DNA from 3 places in the Paraburkholderia sp. SIMBA_054 genome. Region 2 is predicted to be linked to each of the others. Evidence: predicted binding sites of a transcription regulator. Region 2 holds the regulator's gene; each other region holds the start of a gene.
What was found. Region 2 encodes LexA, which represses DNA repair genes until DNA is damaged. Its sites were predicted from a motif close to ACTGTATNNNNATACAGT; they were not measured.
Positions count from the first base shown of each region.

Region 1: a site for LexA is predicted at 5,756-5,773, ahead of recA (recombinase RecA). Genes of this name have one in related genera too.
Region 3: a site for LexA is predicted at 1,645-1,662, ahead of imuA (translesion DNA synthesis-associated protein ImuA). Genes of this name have one in related genera too.

Region 1 covers NZ_JAWRXV010000005.1:77,993-85,881, reverse strand. Annotated here, with positions in the region: gene SB822_RS07780 (DHA2 family efflux MFS transporter permease subunit) at 1-573, opposite strand, end outside; gene SB822_RS07775 (MarR family winged helix-turn-helix transcriptional regulator) at 731-1,174, shown strand; tRNA gene SB822_RS07770 (tRNA-Met) at 1,279-1,355, opposite strand; gene SB822_RS07765 (MFS transporter) at 1,445-3,103, opposite strand; gene SB822_RS07760 (sensor histidine kinase) at 3,332-4,879, opposite strand; gene SB822_RS07755 (response regulator transcription factor) at 4,889-5,629, opposite strand; gene recA (recombinase RecA) at 5,865-6,941, shown strand; gene recX (recombination regulator RecX) at 6,949-7,719, shown strand.
Region 2 covers NZ_JAWRXV010000069.1:36,505-44,393, forward strand. Annotated here, with positions in the region: gene cysW (sulfate ABC transporter permease subunit CysW) at 1-765, opposite strand, end outside; gene cysT (sulfate ABC transporter permease subunit CysT) at 762-1,658, opposite strand; gene SB822_RS46185 (sulfate ABC transporter substrate-binding protein) at 1,764-2,822, opposite strand; gene lexA (transcriptional repressor LexA) at 3,168-3,818, shown strand; gene SB822_RS46195 (hypothetical protein) at 3,846-4,190, shown strand; gene SB822_RS46200 (DUF2939 domain-containing protein) at 4,309-4,950, shown strand; gene SB822_RS46205 (universal stress protein) at 4,988-5,452, opposite strand; gene nodI (nodulation factor ABC transporter ATP-binding protein NodI) at 5,720-6,634, shown strand; gene SB822_RS46215 (ABC transporter permease) at 6,679-7,503, shown strand; gene SB822_RS46220 (hypothetical protein) at 7,558-7,889, opposite strand, start outside.
Region 3 covers NZ_JAWRXV010000092.1:11,282-19,170, reverse strand. Annotated here, with positions in the region: gene SB822_RS50780 (hypothetical protein) at 1-57, shown strand, start outside; gene SB822_RS50775 (hypothetical protein) at 54-383, shown strand; gene SB822_RS50770 (hypothetical protein) at 553-1,032, shown strand; gene SB822_RS50765 (hypothetical protein) at 1,045-1,503, opposite strand; gene imuA (translesion DNA synthesis-associated protein ImuA) at 1,682-2,389, shown strand; gene SB822_RS50755 (Y-family DNA polymerase) at 2,319-3,791, shown strand; gene SB822_RS50750 (error-prone DNA polymerase) at 3,795-6,941, shown strand; gene SB822_RS50745 (DUF2471 family protein) at 6,964-7,263, shown strand; gene SB822_RS50740 (hypothetical protein) at 7,364-7,873, shown strand.

The sequences.
Region 1 (7,889 bases), on a different contig from region 2:
GGTCAGTATGCCGAATAGCGCGAAGGCACCGACCGGCACGTTGATGAAGAACACCCAGCGCCAGTTGTAGCTGTCGGTGAGCCAGCCGCCGAGCGTCGGGCCGAGAATCGGGCCGACCATCACGCCCATGCCCCACACGGCCATCGCCTGGCCCTGCTTGTCGCGCGGATTGATGTCGAGCAGGATCGACTGCGACAGCGGCACCAGCGACGCGCCGAAGATGCCCTGCAACAGCCGTGACGCGACGATCTGCGTCAGCGTTTCGGACAGCCCGCACAACGCCGATGCGATCGTGAAGCCGCCCACTGCGAACATCAGCAGACGCTTGACGCTGAGCCGGTCGGACAGCCAGCCGGTCAGCGGCGTCGCGATCGCGGCGGCCACGATGTACGACGTGAGCACCCACGTGATCTCATCCTGCGATGCCGACAAGGTGCCCTGCATATGCGGGAGCGCGACGTTGGCGATGGTGCTGTCGAGTGTCTGCATCAGCGTCGCGAGCATGATCGCGATCGTGATCATCGGACGGTTCAGCTCGACGGCGGGTTTTGCTGCCGGCGAATCGGAGGCCATGAGGCTGAGTCTTCAGAATAGTAAGCATGCTTATTGTATAGGCCGAAGATTCTTATGCATACGCTGAGTTTCCCGAAGTCGTTGTACGCTGCGCGTTTTGGGCGTACTGCGCGCTTTGGGGAAATTGGCATGGCGCGCCGCTTCGTATAATCGCGCGATGAAAACCCATTTTGACGAGCGCTTCGGCTTTCTCATTTCGGATGTCGGCCGGCTGGTCGGCAAGCGTTTCGACGACCTCGCGCGGCTGTCGGTCGATCTGACGCGCGCGCAGTGTCGGGCGCTCGCGTATCTGTCGTTTTACGGCGATATCAACCAGGCGCGGCTCGCGGACCTGCTGGAAGTCGCGCCGATTTCGGCTGGCCGGTTGCTGGACCGGATGGAGGAGGGCGGCTGGATCGAGCGGTTGGGCAATCCGCGCGACCGGCGCGAGAAGCAGATCAGGATCACGGAGAAGGCGGAACGGACGCTCGACGAAGCCAAGCGGGTCGGCGATCAGGTCGCGGCCGAAGGGCTGAGCGGGCTGACCGAGGAAGAGACGAAGCAGCTCATTTCGTTGCTGCAGAAGGTGCGGGGGAATTTGACGAGGATCGTCGATAAGTGAAGAGTGCGCCCTTGTCTGGATCGATTGCGCGGTCTTCGAATTTTCCGCTGAGCTGGAAATGAAAAAGCCGCTGTTTCGTGAGAAACAGCGGCTTTTTTTGAAGCTGGTGGCGAATCAGGGATTCGAACCCCGGACCTGCGGATTATGATTCCGTCGCTCTAACCGGCTGAGCTAATTCGCCAAAAGAAGCGAGATTATGAAGATGCCGGCGGGGGCTGTCAACCCCCGCGCGACAACTTTTTGCGAGAACTCCGGTTACCTACGCCGCGCTCAGTCTTGGGCGTAGATATTGGAGTCTTTGGTCTCCCGCACGAAAAGCAGACCGATCACGAAGGTGGCCAGCGCGATGATGATCGGATACCACAGCCCTGAGTAAATATTGCCCTTCGCCGCGACGATCGCGAACGCCGTCGCTGGCAGGAAGCCGCCGAACCAGCCATTGCCTATGTGATACGGCAGCGACATCGACGTGTAGCGGATCCTCGTTGGGAACATCTCGACCAGCATCGCCGCAATTGGCCCGTACACCATCGTCACGTAGATGACGAGGATCGTCAGGATCACAACGGTCATCGGCCAGTTGATCTGCGATGGATCGGCCTTTGGCGGATATCCAGCCGTCTTCAGCGCGGTGCCCAGGTTCTTGTCGAACGTCTTGCCCGCGTCCTTGGCGTCGGCGGCCTTGCCGTCATAAGTATCGATAGTCGTGTCGCCGACCTTGATCTGCGCGAGCGTGCCCGCCGGCGCCGCCACGTTGTCGTAGTTCAAGCCAGCTTTCGACAGCGCGCCTTTCGCGATATCGCAAGAACTCGTGAACTTCGACGTACCGACCGGGTTGAACTGGAACGAACACTCGTCCGGATTGGCGATCACGACGATAGGCGACTTCTGCGTCGCGGCTTCGAGCGCCGGGTTCGCATAGTGCGTCAGTGCCTTGAACAGCGGGAAGTACGTCAGCGCCGCGATCAGGCAACCTGCCAGGATGATCGGCTTGCGGCCGATCCGGTCGGACAGCGAACCGAAGAACAGGAAGAACGGCGTGCCGATCAGCAGCGCGATCGCGATCAGGATGTTCGCGCTAGCGCCATCGACCTTCAGCGTCTGCGTCAGGAAGAACAGCGCATAGAACTGGCCCGTGTACCAGACAACTGCCTGGCCAGCCGTCACGCCAATCAGAGCCAGAATGACGATCTTCAGATTCTTCCATTGTCCGAAGGCTTCCGACAGCGGTGCCTTCGACGTCTTGCCTTCAGCCTTGATGCGCTCGAAAGCCGGCGACTCGTGCAGTTGCATCCGGATCCACACCGAGATGCCGAGCAGCGCCAGCGACGCGACGAACGGAATGCGCCAGCCCCATGCGCCGAACGCGTCTTCGCCCATTGCCGTGCGTACGCCGAGAATCACGAGCAGCGACAGGAACAGGCCGAGCGTTGCCGTCGTCTGGATCCACGCGGTGTAGAAGCCACGACGGTTGGCGGGCGCATGTTCTGCGACGTAAGTCGCGGCGCCGCCGTACTCGCCGCCGAGGGCAAGACCCTGCAGCAGACGCATCGCGATGAAGATCACCGGCGATGCCATGCCGATCGCCGCATAGCCCGGCAGGAAACCGACCACGCAGGTCGACAGGCCCATGATCACGATTGTGATCAGGAACGTGTACTTGCGGCCGACCATGTCGCCGAGCCGCCCGAACACCAGCGCGCCGAACGGACGCACTGCGAAACCGGCCGCGAAGCCGAGAAGGGTAAAGATGAATGCGGCTGTCGGATTGACGCCTGAGAAAAAGCTCTTGCTGATGAAGGCCGCGAGCGAGCCAGCCAGATAAAAGTCGTACCACTCGAAAACCGTCCCCAACGATGACGCGAAGATTACCCGTTTCTCTTCTTTCGTCATCGGCGCGTGCGAGATTTGCCCGCTTACGGTAGCCATATGTCGTCTCCAGTATTGATATCAGTCGCGGCTCGCCAGGTCGGGCGTGTCCGTGTAGCGATTATTGGAGTGGAAACTTACGGCCTTCTGACTCGGGAAGGGTTTGTTTGAGAGTGTTGAAAATCGTGGAATTTCTCGCTTAATGTTCGCAACGTCGGCTATTGCATGCTTTATTGCGGCTAAACTGGTGGCATGTTAGTGCTGACTGAAATGCGTGAAACTGACGGATTAGGGTAAATCCCGTACACGATCCATCATCCTTAAGCTGACGCGAACGAGGGTTCCGGCGAGGCGCGGCGACGTCTGATAGACGTTGTCCTCGATGGCAAGCGTGCCGCCGTGCATCGTCGCGATTTCGCGGACGATGGCCAGACCCAGTCCGCTGCCGTCACCTTCGCGCCCGAGAATCCGGTAGAAGCGCTCGACCACGCGTTCACGCTCGGCGGCGGGAATGCCAAGGCCCGTGTCCTCTACTTCGAGATGAGCCATGCGGGCGACGTCGTCGCGCCGCACCCGCACGGTGATCCGTCCGCCTGCGGGCGTGTAGCGGATCGCGTTGTCGATCAGGTTCGACAGCATCTCGCGCAACATCACGGGGTTGCCTTCCACTTCGATCGCTTCTTCGGGCGTCTCCGGACCTTCGTAGCCGAGATCCATCTGCTTTGCGAGCGCGGGCTGGACCCAGTCGCGCACGGCGCTGCGGGCAACGTCGCCAATCTCGACGGGCGTGAAGATCTGGCCGGACATGCGGTTCTCCGCGCGCGCGAGCGCAAGCAACTGCGTGACGAGCCGCGCGGCGTGCTCCGAGCTCGTCGCGATCTGCTCGAGCGAGCGATGCACTTCCGCCGACGCATCCTGGCGCAGCGCCAGCTCGGCTTGTGTACGCAAGCCCGCGAGCGGTGTCTTCATCTGATGCGCGGCATCGGCGATGAAGCGCTTTTGCAGTTCCATGTTCTGTTCGAGACGCGTCAGCAGATCGTTGAACGACGTGACGAGCGGCTCGATTTCCGGCGGCGCGCGGCGCGCTTCGAGCGGCGACAGGTCATCGGGGCGCCGCGCGCGAATATGCGCCTGCAGCGCGTGCAGCGGCGCAAGACCGCGCGACAGCCCGAACCACACGAGCAGGATGGCGAGCGGCAGGATCACGAACTGCGGCAGGATCACGCCCTTGATGATGTCGTTGGCGAGCGCGCTGCGTTTATCGAGCGTTTCGGCCACCTGCACGAGCACGGGCTGCGCGCCCGGCGTCTGCGGAAACTCGACGGTGGTGTACGCGACGCGGATGTCGTTGCCGCGCACCATGTCGTCGCGAAACTCGACGATGCCCGGCTGCGGCCGGTCTTCCTCGCGCGGCAGCGGCATGTCGCGGTCGCCTGCAACCAGCTCGCCGCGTGTGCCGAGCACCTGATAGAACACGCTATCTATATTGTCGGCACGAAGAAAATCACGCGTCGAATCGGGCAGCGTCAGCTCGGCGATGCCATTGACGGGGTGAATCTGCCGCGCGAGCACGTAGGCGTCGGTTTCGAGCGCGCGATCGAACGGTCCGTTCGCAATCGACTTCGCGACCAGGTACGTGACGGCAAGGCTCATCGGCCATAGCAGCAGCAACGGCGCGAGCATCCAGTCGAGGATCTCGCCGAAGAGCGAACGCGGACGCGTCTCCGCAGCCGCCTCGGTTTCATCGGGCGGCGCGAAAGGATTCGCGTAGCGCGCGTCGCGGACTTCGTCGAGATCCGCCGCGTGCGCCGTGGCGCGCGGTGCGCGGACGGACATGGAACGCCTTTACTTGAAGTAGTGGCTTGCTGGCATCGCAGCGGGCGCGTCGGACGGCTCGGACTGCTGCGCCGGCGTCTGGGGCGCAGCCTTCTCCAGACAGTAACCCAACCCGCGCACGGTGATGATGCGCACGCCGCTCGGTTCGATCTTCTTGCGCAGCCGGTGCACGTACACCTCGATCGCGTTGTTGCTGACCTCTTCGCCCCATTCACACAGGTGATCGACCAGCTGTTCCTTCGACACCAGCCGCCCGATCCGCTGCAACAGGACTTCGAGCAATCCTAGCTCACGCGCGGACAGATCGATAACCTGCTCATTGGCATAGGCAATCCGGCCGACCTGATCGAACGACAGCGAGCCGTGCTTGACGACGGTCGGCCCGCCGCCCGCGCCGCGCCGCGTGAGGGCACGCACGCGGGCTTCGAGCTCGTTCAGCGCGAAGGGCTTGGCCATGTAATCGTCGGCGCCGAGATCGAGGCCCTTCACGCGCTCGTCGACGCTGTCGGCTGCCGTCAGGATCAGCACGGGTACGTTCGAATTGCGCGCGCGCAGACGCCGCAGCACTTCGAGGCCGGACATTTTCGGCAGGCCGAGATCGAGGATGACGAGGTCGAAAGTCTGCATCGACAGCGCGGTATCCGCTTCCGCTCCCGTCTTCACATGGTCAACGGCGTATGCCGATTGGCGGAGTGATCGGACGAGACCGTCCGCGAGTATGCTGTCGTCTTCGGCAATGAGAATTCGCATGATGCGCCCTGCCCGGCCGGCACCGGGGTGCTCCGGCGCACAGCGTCTCCGAAAGATTTTGTTGGTAGTCGGTGTTGTCCGTTTGCACATGTGGACGTCCGCATGCGAATCGGGCTTGCCAAGACTACTGTTTTTTTATACAGTGTCTGCGTTTAGCGTGCTGGTTGGTCGAACCGGGTTCACAACGGCCTGCACACCTGCCTCAGACGCCGTTCATCATAGCAAAGGACGATTCATGGAAGAAAGCAAGAAAGGCTCGGCTGGACTGACTGCGGAAAAGAGCAAGGCACTCGCGGCCGCGCTTGCGCAGATCGAAAAGCAGTTCGGCAAAGGGTCGGTCATGCGGCTCGGCCAGGGTGAGGCAGTCGAAGATATCCAGGTGGTCTCCACGGGATCGCTGGGGCTCGACATCGCGCTGGGCGTCGGTGGTCTGCCGCGTGGCCGTGTGGTGGAAATCTACGGGCCGGAATCGTCGGGTAAAACCACGCTGACGCTGCAGGTCGTCGCCGAAATGCAGAAGCTTGGCGGCACGGCAGCATTCATCGACGCGGAACACGCGCTGGATATTCAGTACGCGCAAAAGCTCGGCGTGGACGTCAGCGACCTTCTGGTTTCGCAGCCGGACACCGGCGAACAGGCGCTCGAAATCGCGGATGCGCTGGTGCGTTCGGGGTCGATCGACATGATCGTGATCGACTCGGTCGCGGCGCTGGTGCCGAAGGCCGAAATCGAAGGCGAAATGGGCGATTCGCTGCCGGGTCTGCAGGCGCGTCTGATGTCGCAGGCGCTGCGCAAGTTGACGGGCACGATCAAGCGCACGAACTGCCTCGTGATCTTCATCAACCAGATCCGCATGAAGATCGGCGTCATGTTCGGCAACCCGGAAACCACCACGGGTGGTAACGCGCTGAAGTTCTACGCGTCGGTGCGTCTGGACATTCGCCGTATCGGTTCGATCAAGAAGAACGACGAAGTGATCGGCAACGAAACGCGCGTGAAGGTGGTGAAGAACAAGGTGGCGCCGCCATTCCGCGAAGCGATCTTTGACATCCTCTACGGCGAAGGTATCTCGCGTCAGGGCGAAATCATCGACCTCGGCGTGCAGGCAAAGATCGTCGACAAGGCGGGCGCCTGGTACAGCTACAGCGGCGAACGCATTGGTCAAGGCAAGGACAACGCGCGTGAATTCCTGCGCGAGAATCCGGACATTGCACGCGAGATCGAAAACCGTATCCGTGAGTCGCTGGGCGTGAATGCCATGCCGGCGGGCGCTGCCGTCAGTGCCGACGAGGAAGTGGGCGAAGAGGAGTAATCGTCGCGTGATACGCAAGGGCCGCTCTGCTTCCTCGACTACGGGCGCAGGACGCAGCGCGGGCGGCCCGCGTGACGACGATGCATTCGAATCGTCGTCACGCTTGTCTTCAAGCCCGTCTGCTTCTACGGCAGCATCGTTTTCAAACGACTCGTCATCCGACAACTTCGATCCATTCGAATCGTTCGATGCTCACGATCGTGCCGCCGGTCTGGGTGCCGCTTCGCGTGACCGCCCGGACGCGGATGCCAGCAGCGAAGAAGTCACCTATACGCGCTCGCGTCGCCAGCCAGGCGAAGGCAAACCCGCTGATACAGCGAGCCGCGCCTCACAACGTCCCACACGCTCTCTCAAAGGCCGTGCGCTCGGCTATCTTTCGCGCCGCGAGTACAGTCGCGCGGAGTTGTCGCGCAAGCTCTCGCCATACGCGGAAGAGGGCGAATCAATCGACGCATTGCTGGATTCGCTCGAAAGCGAAGGCTGGCTGTCGGATTCTCGTTTCGCGGAAAGCCTGCTTAATCGGCGTGCATCGCGCATGGGCGCGGGCCGCATCGTCAACGAACTCAAGCGTCATTCGGTCGGACAGGAACTGGTCGAAGAAGTGAGCGCGCAGTTACGCGAAACCGAACTGGCGCGGGCTCAGGCGGTGTGGCGCAAGAAGTTCGGCGCGTTGCCCGAAACACCCAACGAACGCGCAAAGCAGGCGCGCTTTCTTGCCACGCGGGGTTTTTCTCAGGGAATCATCGGGAAGATTCTCAAGGGTATCGACGAAGACTGACCGTCCGAATAGGCCGGCGTGCGACGCGCAAAAAAATGACGCACTGCACGAAACACCAGGCTGCCACGCCACCCTCGAGACCGCTCAAACCCGGCCCCATTAAGCCTCTGCGGGCTTCGGCCAGTCTCAAATACCCAGTATGCTAAAATTCAACGGTTCTTAAATCCGGC
Region 2 (7,889 bases):
GAGAATCTCGACGTGCAGCGGCATCGTGTCCGTCTGTCCGCGAATGTGGCCCGACACCACCGACACCGCGCCGAACTCGCCCATCGCCCGCGCGTTGCACAGGATCACGCCATACAGCAGACCCCATTTGACGTTCGGCAGCGTGACGCGCCGGAAGATCTGCCAGCCCGACGCGCCGAGCACGTGCGCGGCTTCTTCCTCGTCGTTGCCTTGCGCCTGCATCAGCGGAATCAGCTCGCGCGCGACGAACGGGAATGTGACGAAGATCGTCGCGAGCACGATGCCCGGCACCGCGAAAATGATCTGCACGTTGTGATCGGCGAGCCACGGTCCGAACCAGCCTTGCGCGCCGAACATCAGCACGTAGATCAGGCCGGAGATCACAGGCGACACCGAGAACGGCAGGTCGATCAGCGTCGTCAGCAGCGCCTTGCTGCGGAACTCGAACTTTGCGATACACCACGATGCCGCGAGACCGAACACGAGGTTGAGCGGCACGGCAATCGCTGCCGTCAAGAGCGTCAGCTTGATCGCGGACACGGCATCCGGATCCGCGAGCGACTCGAAGTAGTACGCAACGCCCTTGCTGAACGCCTGATAGAACACGGCAACGAGGGGCAGCGCGAGAAACAGCGCGAGAAACAGCAACGCGATGCCCGTCAGAATCCAGCGCACGACGCGCGGCTCGGTCACCGGGTCGGGACGGCGCACGGCGTTAGTGTTGCCTGCGCCCGAGCCGGAAAGCACTACGGAATCCTGGCTCATTGCGCACCTCCCGTCAGCGCAGCCGACGACACAACCGGCACCGTAGGCGCCGTGCGGCCGCGGGTCGTGCGCCGCTGCAGATACCACTGCAGCGTGTTGATCAGCAGCAGCATCAGGAACGACACCACCAGCATCACGACAGCCAGCGCCGTCGCGCCCGCGTAATCGTATTGCTCCAGCTTCGTGATGATGAGCAGCGACGTGATCTCCGACTTCATCGGCACGTTGCCCGCGATGAAGATCACCGAGCCGTATTCGCCCAACGCACGCGCGAACGCCAATGCAAAGCCCGTCAGCAGCGCGGGAAACACACTGGGAAATACGACGCGCCGGAACGTCAGCCAGCGCGAGGCGCCCAGGCACGCGGCCGCCTCTTCCTGCTCGCGCTCGAACTCTTCGAGCACGGGCTGCACAGTCCGCACGACGAACGGCAAGCCGATGAAGGTCAGCGCGACCAGCACGCCCGCCGGTGTGAACGCGATCTTGATGCCGAGCGGTTCGAGAAACTGGCCGACCCAGCCATTGCCCGAATAGATCGCCGCGAGCGAGATGCCCGCCACCGATGTGGGCAGCGCAAACGGCAGATCGACGACGGCGTCGATGATGCGCTTGAACGGAAACTTGTAGCGCACCAGCACCCACGCGACCAGAAAGCCAAACACCGCGTTGATCAGCGCGCCACCGAGTGCCGAGAAGAACGTCAGCCGGTACGACGCGAGCACGCGTGGCGACGTAACGGCGCGCACGAACTGGCTCCAGTCGAGCGTGGCCGTCTTGAGAAAAGTGGCCGCGAGCGGAATTAGCACCACGAGGCTCAGATACGCCAGCGTGATGCCGAGCGTCAGGCCGAAGCCGGGTATCGCGCTCGGCTTGCGAAAGGTCAACGTCGTCATGCGAAAGCTCTTTCAGGTTTTATGCGTTGCAACGCGTGCCGTCGCACCATTGCCGAAAGCGCGCCCGAGGGCGCGCCTTTGTTCAAACATTGCCGCTGCGTGGTTTCACTGCGGTTGGTAGATCGAATCGAACACGCCGCCATCGGCAAAGTGCGTCTTCTGCGCGTTCGTCCAGCCGCCGAACGAGTCGTCGACCGTGTACAGCTTCAGCTTCGGAAACTTATCGGTGAGCGTGGCCGGCACCTTGTTCGAACGCGGACGGTAGAAGTTCCTCGCGGCGATTTCCTGACCTTGCTCGCTGTAGAGGAAGTTCAGATACGCGTCGGCGAGCTTGCGCGAGCCATGCTTGTCGACCACCTTGTCCACCACGGCGACGGGCGGCTCGGCCAGAATGCTCGCCGACGGCACCACGATCTCGAACTTGTCGGTGCCGAATTCCTTCACCGACAGGAACGCTTCGTTTTCCCATGCGATCAGCACATCGCCGATGCCACGCTGCACGAAGCTCGTCGTCGCGCCGCGCGCGCCGGAGTCGAGCACGCCCGCGTTCTTATACAGCTTCGACACGAATTCCTTCGCCTTCTGGTCGTTGCCGCCCGGCAGATGCGACGCGTACGCCCATGCCGCCAGATAGTTCCAGCGCGCGCCGCCCGACGTCTTCGGGTTCGGCGTCACGATCGACACGCCCGGCTTCACGAGATCGTCCCAGTCCTTGATGTGCTTCGGGTTGCCCTTGCGCACGAGGAACACGATCGTCGACGTGTACGGCGACGCGTTGTCGGGCAGGCGCTTCTGCCAGTCCTTGTTGATGAGGCCCTTGTTCGCGAGCGCGTCGATGTCATAAGCGAGCGCGAGCGTCACGACGTCGGCCTGCAGGCCGTCGAGCACCGAACGCGCCTGCGCGCCCGAGCCGCCGTGCGACTGCTTGAAGGTGACCGACTCGCCCGTCTTCGCCTTCCATTCCTTGCCGAAGGCCTGATTGACGTCCTGATACAGCTCGCGGGTCGGATCGTAGGAAACATTCAGCAGCGTGGTGTCCGCATGCGCCTGCGCGATCATCCCGACCGCCGACGCAGCGCCCAGCGCGAGCGCCGCGACCAACCGCTTCGCGCTGCCGCGCTTTGCCTTCTGTGCTCCTGCCAACCCCGTGATCCGAATGCCCATCGACCTTCTCCGTCTTGTTGGTGTGACTGCCTGGTTTCCGCTGATTGCCGCGTTTCGCTGCTGCGCAAGCGGCAAGCGCCTCTGCCGCTGCGTGGGCGTTGCTGCTGCATCAATGGAAGGCAGTCTATCCAGGTGGCTTCATCATTAAAAATAATGTTTCTTCATTTTTTAATACGCAATAGTGGTAAAGGAATGGTTTGCGTCCGCGAGCGCGTCCGTAGCGTCGTTTCAGCGTCGCCTTTCGACGTTCACACGACACCCGCCGCGACGAACTTAAAGTAAAGCTTGAAATGCGCCGAATACTGTATAAAAATACAGTCACCTGTCTATCCATACAGTGGCGCCATGACCAAACTCACCGCACGTCAGCAACAGGTTTTCGAACTGATCCGCCGCGCCATCGAGCGCACGGGCTTCCCGCCCACGCGGGCCGAGATCGCGGCCGAACTCGGCTTCAGCTCGGCGAACTCGGCGGAAGAACACCTGAGGGCGCTGGCGCGCAAGGGCGTGATCGAGCTGGCGGCGGGCGCGTCGCGCGGCATCCGCCTGCTCGCGGGCCAGGACGATTCCCCGCACCAGTTCACGCTGCCGCACGCGAGCATCATGCAGTTGTCACTGCCGCTCGTGGGCCGCGTGGCAGCCGGTAGCCCGATCCTCGCGCAAGAACATATCTCGCAGACTTATACGTGCGACCCGTCGCTGTTCTCCAGCAAGCCCGACTACCTGCTGAAGGTGCGCGGCCTGTCGATGCGCGACGCGGGCATCTTCGACGGCGACCTGCTCGCCGTGCAGAAAAAGAGCGAAGCGAAAGACGGCCAGATCATCATCGCGCGTCTGGGTGACGACGTGACCGTGAAGCGCCTGAAGCGCCGGCCCAACGGCATCGAGCTGATCGCCGAGAACCCCGATTACGAAAATATTTTTGTTCAGGCCGGCAGCGCGGAGTTCGCGCTGGAAGGCATCGCGGTCGGGTTGATCCGACCGACGGAATTCTAATTAGCTGAACACTGTCTGGAGAGACTCATGGAACGCCTTGCCCGCTTGCTGCCCTTTCGCCAGTTCGGTCGTCTGCGCCATCTGCGCGAGCTTGTCCCTTGTGGTTCGCTGACGGCGCTTGCGTCGAACGTCACGGGCGGCACGGCATCGCTGTTCGATGAAGAACCCCAACCGCTGCCGTCCGCGCAGCCGGCATTCGCACGCGTGTCGCTGAACTCGGGCCTCAATGCGGAACCGGCGCGGCGCGCGCCCGTGCGGGTCTACCACGGGTCGTCGCGACTCATCATGGTCGGCACGGTGGACGCCGTGTGCAATATGATCGATCGCGCGATTGCGGAGCAAGGCGATCAGTTGGCCCAGCAGGCGGCGTGAGCGCGGTACAGGCGTGTGACATTCACGCTGAGAAACGCTTGCTTGCAAACTTGCGGGATCGTTTCGGTGCCGATCGGGTCCACACCTGATCGATATTGAAAACGGAGCGTTCTGCACAATGGCAGGTTTGATAAGGATGAAAGGCCGGGTTGGCCGGTCGATTCTGATCGCGTTGATCGTGATCGTCGTCGTGGCCGCGCTGGGTTATGCGTACGCATCGCCGTATATCGCGCTCGACCGGCTCAAACGCGCCGCCGATTCCCGAGATGTCGAAACGGTCAACGCGTACGTCGATTATCCGGCGCTGCGCGACAGCCTCAAGCTACAGGTCACGGGATTGCTGACGCGCCGGCTCGACGTGCAGCACAACGGCAATCCGCTAGCTGCCATCGGCGCGATGATCGGCGTTGCATTGATTGGTCCGCTCGTCGATGCCTATGCGACGCCGGATGGTGTCGCCGCGTTGCTCAACGGCATTCCGCCGCGCGGCGAACCGGGAGAGCGCCCGCCTCCGCCGCCCGCTGCTCGAGCGGACAATCCGGCGCCCAACTCGCCACAAACGCCTGCGCCCGCATCTAGCCAGGCTAGTGCCAATAGCAACACGCCGCCGCAGCCGCCGCAAACCACGGCGGGATATCGCGGTGTCAATGAGTTCGTTGTGAGCTATCAGCACGGTGTCGGCGACACGCGCTATGCGGCGATTTTTCGTAGGCAGGGGCTTTTCACGTGGAAGCTGTCAGCCGTCGATCTGAACGGCTGACGCTTCTTCACAACACGTGCGCCAGATGGCGGCTGCCTCACGCAGCCGCCTGCTCCTCCTCAGCCGCCGACGAGCACGCGACCAGAATGCTGCACGACACGCGGTCCAGCAGCGGCGTATTGCCCGCGCCCATCCACCAGCGCGACAGTCCCGTGCGGCAACGATGCCCGACCACCACGAGATCGGCGTGCAACTCGGTCGCTAGCGACGCAATTTCGTCGATGGGATGACCAAACGCGAAATGCCCCGTCGCCTTCACGCCACGTTCCGTGAGCCAGTCGACGCCTTCCTGCAGAATTTCACGCGCGGTCTTTTCGAAGCTGCCGCATGCGACGTCCGTCAGCAGGCCTGCGCTTTGCGCGATGCTCGAACGCATGTCGACGACCGACAGCAAATGCGTTTCCGCGCCCAGATCGAGCGCCAGATTCGCGCCGCAACGCAATGCCTTGCGGCCTTCACGCGAGCCGTCGTAGCACAGCAGAATCTTGTTGTAGCTCGCCATTTTGCTTCCCCCCATGCCCGCGACTATCGCGGTCTCATCTGAATCATGGTGCGCCGCAATTCCACATGCAAGGGATGGAAAACGCTAAGTGCGGTGGCCCGCGCAGTCCGCCATGACGCGGTGCAAGATCGTGCACACGATCCGCCAGCGATGCGCATCCATGCGCCAAACGTGGCGCGCACGATGCCCTAAAATAGGCAGCCGTCTCGCGCTTTGCACCCCGCTTTGCACCCGACACGCACCTATTCAGGGAACATCCGTCTTCGTATGTCTGAAGCTGCAATCGAATTTCATCAGGTCGAGAAGCGCTACGGCGAGAAAACTGTCGTCGACGGCTTGTCGTTTCATGTGCGCGCGGGCGAATGTTTCGGACTGCTCGGTCCCAATGGCGCAGGCAAGACCACGACGCTGCGCATGCTGCTCGGCATTGCGGCACCCGATGCAGGCAGCATCCGTTTGTGCGGCGAACCGATTCCAGTGCGCTCACGCTTCGCGCGGGCGCGCGTCGGCGTCGTGCCGCAGTTCGACAATCTCGATCCCGATTTCACGGTCCGCGAAAACCTGCTCGTGTTCGGCCGCTACTTCGGCCTGTCCGCCGCGCAGTGTCGCGCGATGGTGCCGACGCTGCTCGAATTCGCGCGCCTCGAAAGCAAGGCGGATGCGCGCGTCGGCGAGTTGTCGGGCGGGATGAAACGGCGGCTCACGCTCGCGCGCGCGCTCATCAACGACCCTGACGTGCTCATCATGGACGAGCCGACGACAGGCCTCGATCCGCAGGCGCGCCATCTGATCTGGGAGCGGCTGCGCTCGCTGCTCGCGCGCGGCAAGACGATTCTGCTGACCACGCACTTCATGGAAGAAGCCGAGCGTCTGTGTCACCGGCTGTGCGTGATCGAGGAAGGACGCAAGATCGCGGAAGGCGCGCCGAATGAATTGATCGCTTCGGAAATAGGCTGCGACGTGATCGAAGTGTACGGCCCCGATCCGGCAAAGCTGCGCGACGAACTGGCGCCGCTGTCGGTACGCACCGAGATCAGCGGCGAGACGCTCTTCTGTTATGTCGACGACCCGCAACCGGTTCATGCGCGGCTGAAACAGCGCGCGGGGCTGCGTTATCTGCACCGGCCGGCAAATCTCGAAGACGTGTTTTTGCGTCTGACCGGCCGCGAAATGCAGGACTGACGGGCACACAATAATTTGCCAACGACATCAGGCGCACCGCACACATGGACTTACGCACCTACAACACCCCCGAGCACGCCGCGACACGCGAGCGCTTCGCCGCGTTGCCCGCGAACGCCGTCAACTGGATTGCCGTCTGGCGGCGCAACTATCTGGTGTGGCGCAAGCTCGCGCTCGCGTCGATGTTCGGCAATCTCGCCGATCCGATGATCTACCTGTTCGGCCTCGGCTTCGGCCTGGGGCTCATGGTCGGATATGTCGACGGTGTCTCGTACATCTCGTTCCTCGCGGCGGGCACGGTGGCGTCGAGCGTGATGATGTCGGCGAGCTTCGAGTCGATGTATTCGGGCTTTTCGCGGATGCACGTACAGCGCACCTGGGAAGCGATCATGCACACGCCGCTCACACTCGGCGACATCGTGCTCGGCGAGGTCGTGTGGGCGGCCAGCAAGGCTGTGCTGTCGGGCGCCGCCATCATGGTCGTGGCGGGCGCGCTCGGTTATGCGAGCTTTCCGTCGATGCTCATCGCATTGCCCGTCATCGTGCTGGCGGGGCTTGCGTTTGCGAGCACGGCGATGATCGTGACGGCGCTCGCGCCCTCGTACGATTTCTTCATGTTCTATCAGACGCTGGTGCTCACGCCGATGCTGTTGCTCTCGGGCGTGTTCTTTCCGCTGTCGCAATTGCCGCACGCTGCGCAGTTCGCCGCGCAACTGCTGCCGCTCGCCCACACCGTCGACCTTATCCGTCCAGCGCTGCTCGACCGTCCGATGAACGACGCGGCGCTGCACGTGGCCGTGCTGGCCGCGTATGTGGTGGTGCCGTTCTGCGTATCGGCGGTGCTGTTCCGCCGCCGCATGATGCGCTGAGGGCGCCGCGCGCAGGTTCATACGCGGCGGCGCCCTCAAGCCGATTCAATCAGATCACTCTTCGTCGTCCGACCACGGCACGTCGACGTCCGAGATGAACTCGACCGTCGCGAACGGCCCGCCTTCCTGGCGACCGATCTTGCCGTCCGCGCGATGCCATTCCACGCGGAACATCGTACCCGGATCGTCGGAGCGCAAACGGATCGTGCGCAACTCTTCCGGATCGGCTTCCTCGACGGGGCCATCGAGCGAAACGAGCAGCGCCTGCGGCCACATGCCGTCGACGGGATCGTAAATGCGGTCGCCGTCGGGAATCGACGTATGCGCTTCGACGCCGATCGTCGCCGATGCGTCGATGATCATCTTGCCCAATGCGCGCAGCACGG
Region 3 (7,889 bases), on a different contig from region 2:
GTGGATCAGGACGAGGGCAGGCCAGCGAGCGCTATCGTGGAAAGGTTGCTTCGATGAACGCAGAGCGACTCGCGTACGCCGTTGGTCGCTGGGAGTCACTGTGGGCCAGCGAACCGTATCTTTCGCACCGGATCGTGATCGATCTGTTGGCGAGAAAAGTGATCGCTGGGCAGGATCGCTATCACAAACGGTGGCATCCGATGAGCGTGCGTGACGTCGACTATATGCAGCAAATCCTCGAAGAGACGGCCGAAGACATTTTCGATGCGCCGCGCGAACACGGCTTTGAGCTGGTCGATCATCCGCCAGCCTGGGCACTCGAAGCGTGGCCCTGGCCCCGGGTCTACGGGCGAACCGACGACGAGTACGAACAAGCCGACTGACGCTGCATTGCGCCCCGAACAGTCCAGCCACGACCAGTCTCCCGTGCCCGCCACAAGGCACCGCACGCGGCAGCGGGCATGAATAATCCCTGCTCGCGTCGCGCTCCCCTCCAGGAAGTCCGCCTCGCTGGCCGACAAATTGCTCTTCGATAGCCTATCGTGGGAGCAGGTGTGCGGCGAGGAGGCGGGCGTGTTCCACTTTTATCTCATTGATCCCGTCGGGCGTTCTGTCGTGAGAGTGAATGACGGATTCGATCGGGCCGCAGAACTGACGCACTGCGAAGTGCCCGAGCCCGACACCCTGTGGGCAGACGCATCGGAGCCGGATTCATCGGTCGATATTGCATATGACCCGGACGCTGAAGATCAGCCCGCTTTTTGTCTGAGGCTTGCGCTTGGCGGCACGACGACGGAACGTGTCGTTGCCGGCCGCGCGGTCCTGATGGCGTGCGGTGCAGTGCCGGACGACATCGCGCACCAGTTGTCAACGGCAGAGGCGGTTCAGGCGGCGATCGGTTTTGTGGGCAAGATCCGGACGGACGTCGCCGCCTGGCTGAGGTCCGGTGCACCAGAGAGTCGCGCGCCGGCCCGGCGCAGCGCCGCGTCTGGCCCCCGGAAACACCGTCACGGCACGTCCGGACGGCGATAGCCCGGCTGTCCGTCAGGCACGCTTGCGATGCTCGAACGACTCGCCTGCGCGAAAGCGCTCGAGCCGGTTACTCGCTTCGATGATCGCCGCGAGCGGCGCTCGCTGTAGCTGGGCGTCGTACATGCCAACGATCACAGCGAATTGCTCGAACCCCGACTCTTCCAGCGCCCAGACGCCCGATTCGCGGCCGCGATCAAACGCCGCACAGATGACCGCCTCCGCTGCCCGCATCTGTTCAAAGGTCGCTTCCCCGTATCCCGCCTCTGCGAGCAACCCGGAGAGGATCATCGTCTGACAAAGCGTCTGGGCTGCCGTGGCATTGCCCTGCCCTCTGCGCATCGCGTCAAGCGCCATATGCACGTGAAGCGCAAGGCGATCCGCCTCTGCGCGCGGCATGGGGAGAAGCAGCGCGCGGTTGCGGCGTGCGCGGGCAGCCTGGCTGATTCGTGCGAACGGTATGGGTCTGGCCATCGGGAATGAAGGTGAAATGCGGATAAAGCTGCGGTCGAAATGCTACCTCATGCGACGGCGGACGACGCGTCCATGCAGTCGCTGTGCAACAGTACCCGTCAAAAAACAGACGATGTAAGCGTGGACTTACCAGGCTATACTACTGTTTATATATACAGTGTTTTTTCTGGGGAGAGCGATGAGCGCCGTCATGCTACCCGAAGCGATCCATCCCGATTTATGGAGGGGCAACCAGCTTGCCCGCTCCGCATCGCGGGTCGTCCCTTGCGGCGACGAAGCCCTTGGGGCTGAACTGCCCGGCGGCGGCTGGCCGCGCGGCGCGCTGACCGATCTGCTCGTCCAGCAGACCGGTTGCGGCGAACTGCGTCTGCTGCGACCCGCCTTCGAGCGCCTGGGATTCAAACCTGTCGTGCTCCTGCAGCCGCCGCACAACGTCCAGCCGACCGCGTTCGCGTGGTGGGGCCTCGAGCCGTCCAACCTGCTGACGGTGAAGGCACCGAAGACTGCCGACGCGTTGTGGGCCGCCGAGCAGATTCTGCGCGCGGGCACCTGTGGCGCGCTCGTGTTCTGGCAGCAGCACGTGCGGCCCGAGGCGGTGCGCCGGCTGCACCTGGCCGCGCAGACGTCCGAGTCGCTCTTTTTCATGGTGCGGCCGCTCGCGACGACGCGCGACGCGTCGCCTGCACCACTGCGACTTGCGATCCGCGCTGCGAAAGGCGGCGTCGATGTCCAGTTTCTGAAGCGCCGCGGCCCCGCCCGCGATGAACCGCTGTTCGTGTCCCTGACGCCCTCCCCGATCCTGAACGTAAAACGCCATGCGACTGTGGATAGGCGTCCATCTCCCGTCGTTGTGCCTCGAAGTGTTCCGGCCGAAGTGGTCGCTTGAACCCGATGACGACGCAGGCCTTGCCGTGCTCGAAAAGGAGCGCGTCGTTGCCGCCGACCCGTCCGCGCGCGCGGCGGGCGTCTGCATCGGCATGCGTCGCGGCGGTGTCCTGACGCTCGCGCCTGCCACCGTCATGCAGGAGCGCAACAGCACGGCGGAGGTCAACGCAGTGCGCGAGATCGCGACAGGACTGTTGAACCTCTCACCGCAGGTCGTGATCGCCGAGGAAAGCACGGTGCTCGTCGACGTGTCGGCGAGTCTGCGGCTCTTTGGCGGCATCCGGTCGGTGCGTCGCATGGCGCGCCGGGTCGCCGATGCGATGGGTGTTACTGCCACGATCAGCGTCGCACCAACGGGACAGGCGGCATGGCTGCTCGCGCGGTACTGCGGCGGCGTTGCGCTGTCGCATGCCTCGCTGTCGCGCGCCCTCGCCGGACTGCCGGTCAACCTGCCCACGCCCACCCGACGCCACCTCGACTGGCTGACGGGCATCGGCTGCGAGACAGTCGGACAGCTTATGCGCCTGCCCCGTGCGGGACTGAAAAAACGCTGCGGCACGGCACTGCTCGATGTGCTTGACCGCGCCAATGGAGTCGCACCCGAAGTGTATGAATGGTTTGAAACGCCGCCGACCTTTCAGGCGCGCATCGAACTGCCCGACCGCATCGAGCACGCCGAAGCGTGTCTTTTTGCGGCCCGCCGGCTCGTCGTCCAGCTAACGGGCTGGCTGTCACAAAAGCAGCTGGCCGTCACGCGCATCGCGCTGCTGCTCGAACACGAACGAGGTCGCGACGCGATCGACCCGACGACAATCGAGGTGTCGCTTGCGGAACCGACGTGGCGCGAGGATCACCTGATGCGACTGCTCAAAGAGCGGCTGGGCCGCGTCGAACTCGCGGCGGCCGTCATTGCGTTGCAGCTCGTCGTGCAGGAAGTGAAGGAGGCAGAGCCCGCATCGGACTCACTGTTTCCGGAGCCGGGCGGGACGGCCGCCGATCACGCGCGGCTGCTCGAACTGCTGGTCGCACGCCTCGGTGTCGAAAACGTGCTGAAGCCCGCGCCCGTTGCCGATCATCGCCCCGAAGTCGCCGCCCGCTGGGTGCCCGTCACGGACAAGACGAAGTACGTCGCGCCGGCGACGGACACGCCGCGTCCCGCCTGGCTGCTGGAATCGCCGATCAAGTTGCTGATGCGCGGCGAGCGACCATTTTACGGCTTGCCACTGCGCACGGTGTCATCCGGTGAACGCGTCGAGGCGGGCTGGTTCCGGGGTGAGCCGGTGACGCGCGACTACTTCGTTGCCGAGGCCGACGACCATATCTGCTACTGGATCTACCGCGAGCGGATTGGCGCCGTCGACGAAGACGAGCCGCGCTGGTACCTGCATGGGCTGTTCGGATAAGCCATGCTGCCCGCTTCGTTCGGCCTGCCCGGCTATGCCGAGTTGCAGTGCGCGTCCAACTTCACGTTCCTGCAGGGCGCGTCGCACGCCGAGGAACTGGCCGCGCGCGCGGCGCAGCTCGGCTACGAGGCAATTGCGATCACCGACGAGTGCTCGCTGGCGGGCATCGTGCGTGCGCACGTCGCCGCGAAGGAAACGGGCATCAAGCTGCTGGTTGGCGCGCACTTTCGCGTCACGAACGCGGACGGCTCACCTGCCCTCGCCTTCACCGCGATCGCCCAGAACCGCGACGGCTACGGCAACCTGTCGGAACTCATCACGCTCGCGCGCACGCGCACGGCCAAGGGCACGTATGTCGTGTACCCGCACGATCTCGATCATCCCGATTCGCCTTACACACATCTGCGCGCGCTGCCCGACTGCCTGATCGTTTTGACGCCCGAGTACCACGCGAAGGATGTGCGCCTTGACGCGCAGGCGCTATGGGCGGCACAGACGTTTGGCACCGACCGCTGCTGGATCGGGCTCACTCTGCACGCCCGCGCGCTCGATGACCTGCATCGCAATACCGTCTATGACGTCGCCGAGCGGCATGGACTGAACGTGGTGGCCACCGGCCAGGTGCTGATGCATGTGCGTTCGCGCAAGCCGTTGCAGGACACACTGACGGCGATCCGCCTGAACCGGCCCGTGACCGAATGCGGGTTCGAGCTGGCGCCGAACGCCGAACAGCATCTTCGCTCACGGTTGAGGCTGGCCAACGTCTATGCGGTGGACGCGCTTGCACAGACGCTGAACATCGCGTCGCGCTGCACGTTCAAGCTCGACGAGCTCCGCTATGAGTACCCCGACGAACTCGTGCCGCCTGGCACCACGCCGACCGCCTATCTGCGACGCGAGACCTATCTGGGCGCCCAGCGGCGCTATCCGCGCGGCATTCCGCACAGCGTTCAGACCCAGATCGAGCACGAACTGTCGCTGATCGCCGACCTGAAGTACGAGCCGTACTTCCTGACGGTGTACGACATCGTGCGCTTCGCGCGCAACGAGGGCATCCTGTGTCAGGGGCGCGGCTCGGCGGCCAATTCGGCAGTCTGCTTTTGTCTTGGCGTCACAGAGGTCGATCCCGATCGGAGCAGCATGCTTTTCGAGCGCTTCATCAGCAAAGAGCGTGGAGAACCCCCGGACATCGACGTCGATTTTGAGCACCAGAGACGGGAAGAGGTCATCCAGTACATCTACCGTAAATACACGCGGACCCGCGCGGCGCTCGCGGCCGCCGTGACAACCTATCGACCGCGCTCCGCGATCCGCGATTCCGGCAAGGCGCTCGGGATCGATCCGGTGATCGTCGATCGCGTCGCCAAGGAGCATCACTGGTTTGATTCGAGCGCCGATCTTATCCGTCGCTTCGTTGATAGCGGACTCGACCCTGAGATGCCGATGATCCAGCAGTGGGCGACGCTCGCCGCGACACTGCTCGGCTTTCCCCGTCACCTGTCGCAGCACACAGGCGGCTTCGTAATCGCGCGAGGTAAGCTCTCGCGGCTCGTGCCCGTCGAAAATGCGTCGATGCAGGATCGCACCGTGATCCAGTGGGACAAGGACGATCTGGAAGCGCTCGGCCTGCTGAAAATCGACGTGCTCGCGCTCGGCATGCTGTCGGCGATCCGCCGCACGCTTGACCTGGTGTCGCAGCAGCGCGGCGAGCCCTTCGAGATGCAGGACATTCCGCCGGAGGACGAGGCCACCTACGACATGATCTGCGCAGCCGATACCGTCGGCGTGTTCCAGATCGAGTCGCGCGCACAGATGAGCATGCTGCCGCGCCTGAAACCGCGCGAGTTCTACGACCTTGTGATCGAAGTCGCGATCGTACGTCCCGGCCCTGTGCAGGGCGGCATGGTCCATCCGTACCTCCGCCGGCGGCAGGGATTGGAACCCGTAAGTTATCCGAGTCCTGACGTCGAACAGGCGCTGAAACGTACGCTAGGCGTGCCGATCTTCCAGGAGCAGGTGATGCAGGTCGCAATGCTCGCGGCAGGCTTCAGTGCGGGCGAGGCGGATCAGTTGCGCCGGGCGATGGCCGCATGGAAGCGCAAGGGCGGCCTGCAGCACTATCACGACCGCATCGTTGAAGGGATGCTCCAGCGCGGCTACGACCGCGAGTTCGCCGAATCCATCTTTGCGCAGATCCAGGGCTTTGGCGAATACGGCTTTCCCGAGAGTCACGCGGCGAGCTTCGCCCTACTCGTCTACGCAAGCTGCTGGCTCAAGCGCCACGAGCCAGCAGCGTTCCTGTGCGCCATGCTCAACAGCCAGCCCATGGGCTTCTACTCACCATCGCAACTTGTCCAGGATGCAAAACGTCATGGTGTCGGCGTGCTGCCCGTCGACGTGACAGTGAGCGACTGGGATTCAACGATGGAAGGCGACGGGAGCAAGGCGCACGTGCGACTTGGCATGTCCGTGGTCCGCGGCATGCGTGAGGAAACCGCGCAGCGCATCGAAGCGACGCGCGCGGTGAAGCCGTTCCGCGACGTCGCGGACCTCGCGAACCGGGCGCAGCTCGATCGCCATGACCTGCAGGTGCTCGCGGCCGCCAACGCGCTGAGGGCGCTCGCGGGCGACCGGCGGCAGGCACTATGGGCAGCCGTCGCCGCGGTCCCGGAAAAGGATCTGTTGCGCGCGACGGCGCGCGAGGAGGAAGCGCCCACGCTGGTCGCGCCAACCGAAGGACAGGACCTGATCGCCGACTACCGTTCGACGGGTCTGACACTAGGCCGCCATCCGCTCGCGCTGCTGCGCAAGAAGCTGCTCTCGATGCGCCTGATGCCTGCCGACGCGCTGTCGCGCTATCGCGACGGCCAGCTCGCGCGGGCGTGCGGCATCGTCACCGTACGCCAGCGCCCCGGTACCGCGAACGGCGTCATGTTCATGACGCTCGAGGACGAGACGGGGTCTGTGAACGTGATCGTCTGGCAGTCGGTGGTCGAACGGCAGCGGCGCGAGGCGCTCGGCTCGTCATTGCTCGCCGTCTATGGTGTGTGGCAGCGCCAGGGCGACGTGAAGCATATCGTCGCACAGCGGCTCGTCGACGTTTCGCACCTGCTCGGCGAACTGCCGACGGCGAGCCGGAATTTTCACTGAACTCAACGAAACGGAGTGATCGATGGGAAACTACAACGTGCTGTTTGACGCGCAGGCCGCCGTCGAGGCGGTCCTCCCGAATGTTGTCGCACGGCACCGCAGCAAAGGCGTCCTCACGTGGAAACTGATCCACCAGATTGAGGAAGAGGTGTTGTCTGAGGTCCGCGCGGAGGGACGGTTCAGCCAGCGGCTGCTGCAGATGATCTGCGCGCCCGCCGCCCTCTCCTATCCCAACGATGAGCGGCCCGTATCCTTCGAAGGCCATGACTTCGTGCCGATTGTCTTTTCGGCGATCGACCGCGCATGGCGGCAGGTGCATTAAGCCATTAAGCGCGCCCTGTGGAACGTGTCATGCTGTACTGCGCGTGAGCAGAGGGAGGTACGTCATGTGTTACAGGGATCCGGAGAAAGGCATTGCGCTGGTGCTCGAAGTGATTGGTGATTTAAGGAGCGCGCACGGCCACACGCCGCTTGAAGATTTCGATCATTTCTGCAGCTACTCGGGCCTATCCGAAGATGAGGTCGGCCGCCTGCCTTTTCTTTGGACAAAATACGGGTACCTGTCGGCATGGCAGCCTGCCGACGGGACGCCGCTCAGCAGCACAGATGCGCTTACAGGCGAGGCCCGCCGGCGCGAGGATGATGAGGTGGCCGTCGTGGCGTTCAGGTTGCAGCTCGGAATGCTGCTGCGTGACCTTCCGGTCGGAACTGTCGCCGAACTCGACGACCTATGTATCGCGTGGTGGAACGGCAACGATCTCGTTTTCGCGCACGTTTGCGACGATGACCCCGATCGGATCGAAGAGGAATTCGACCTCGACGATTGCGAATGGCACGAGCGGCGGGAGGCTTTTGAAACGTGGCTGAAGGAACCGAAGTACAGCTCGCGCGCCGAGGTTCGCGGCTGGGTGTTGCGACAGCGACAGCAATGAGAGGCTATCTATGCGC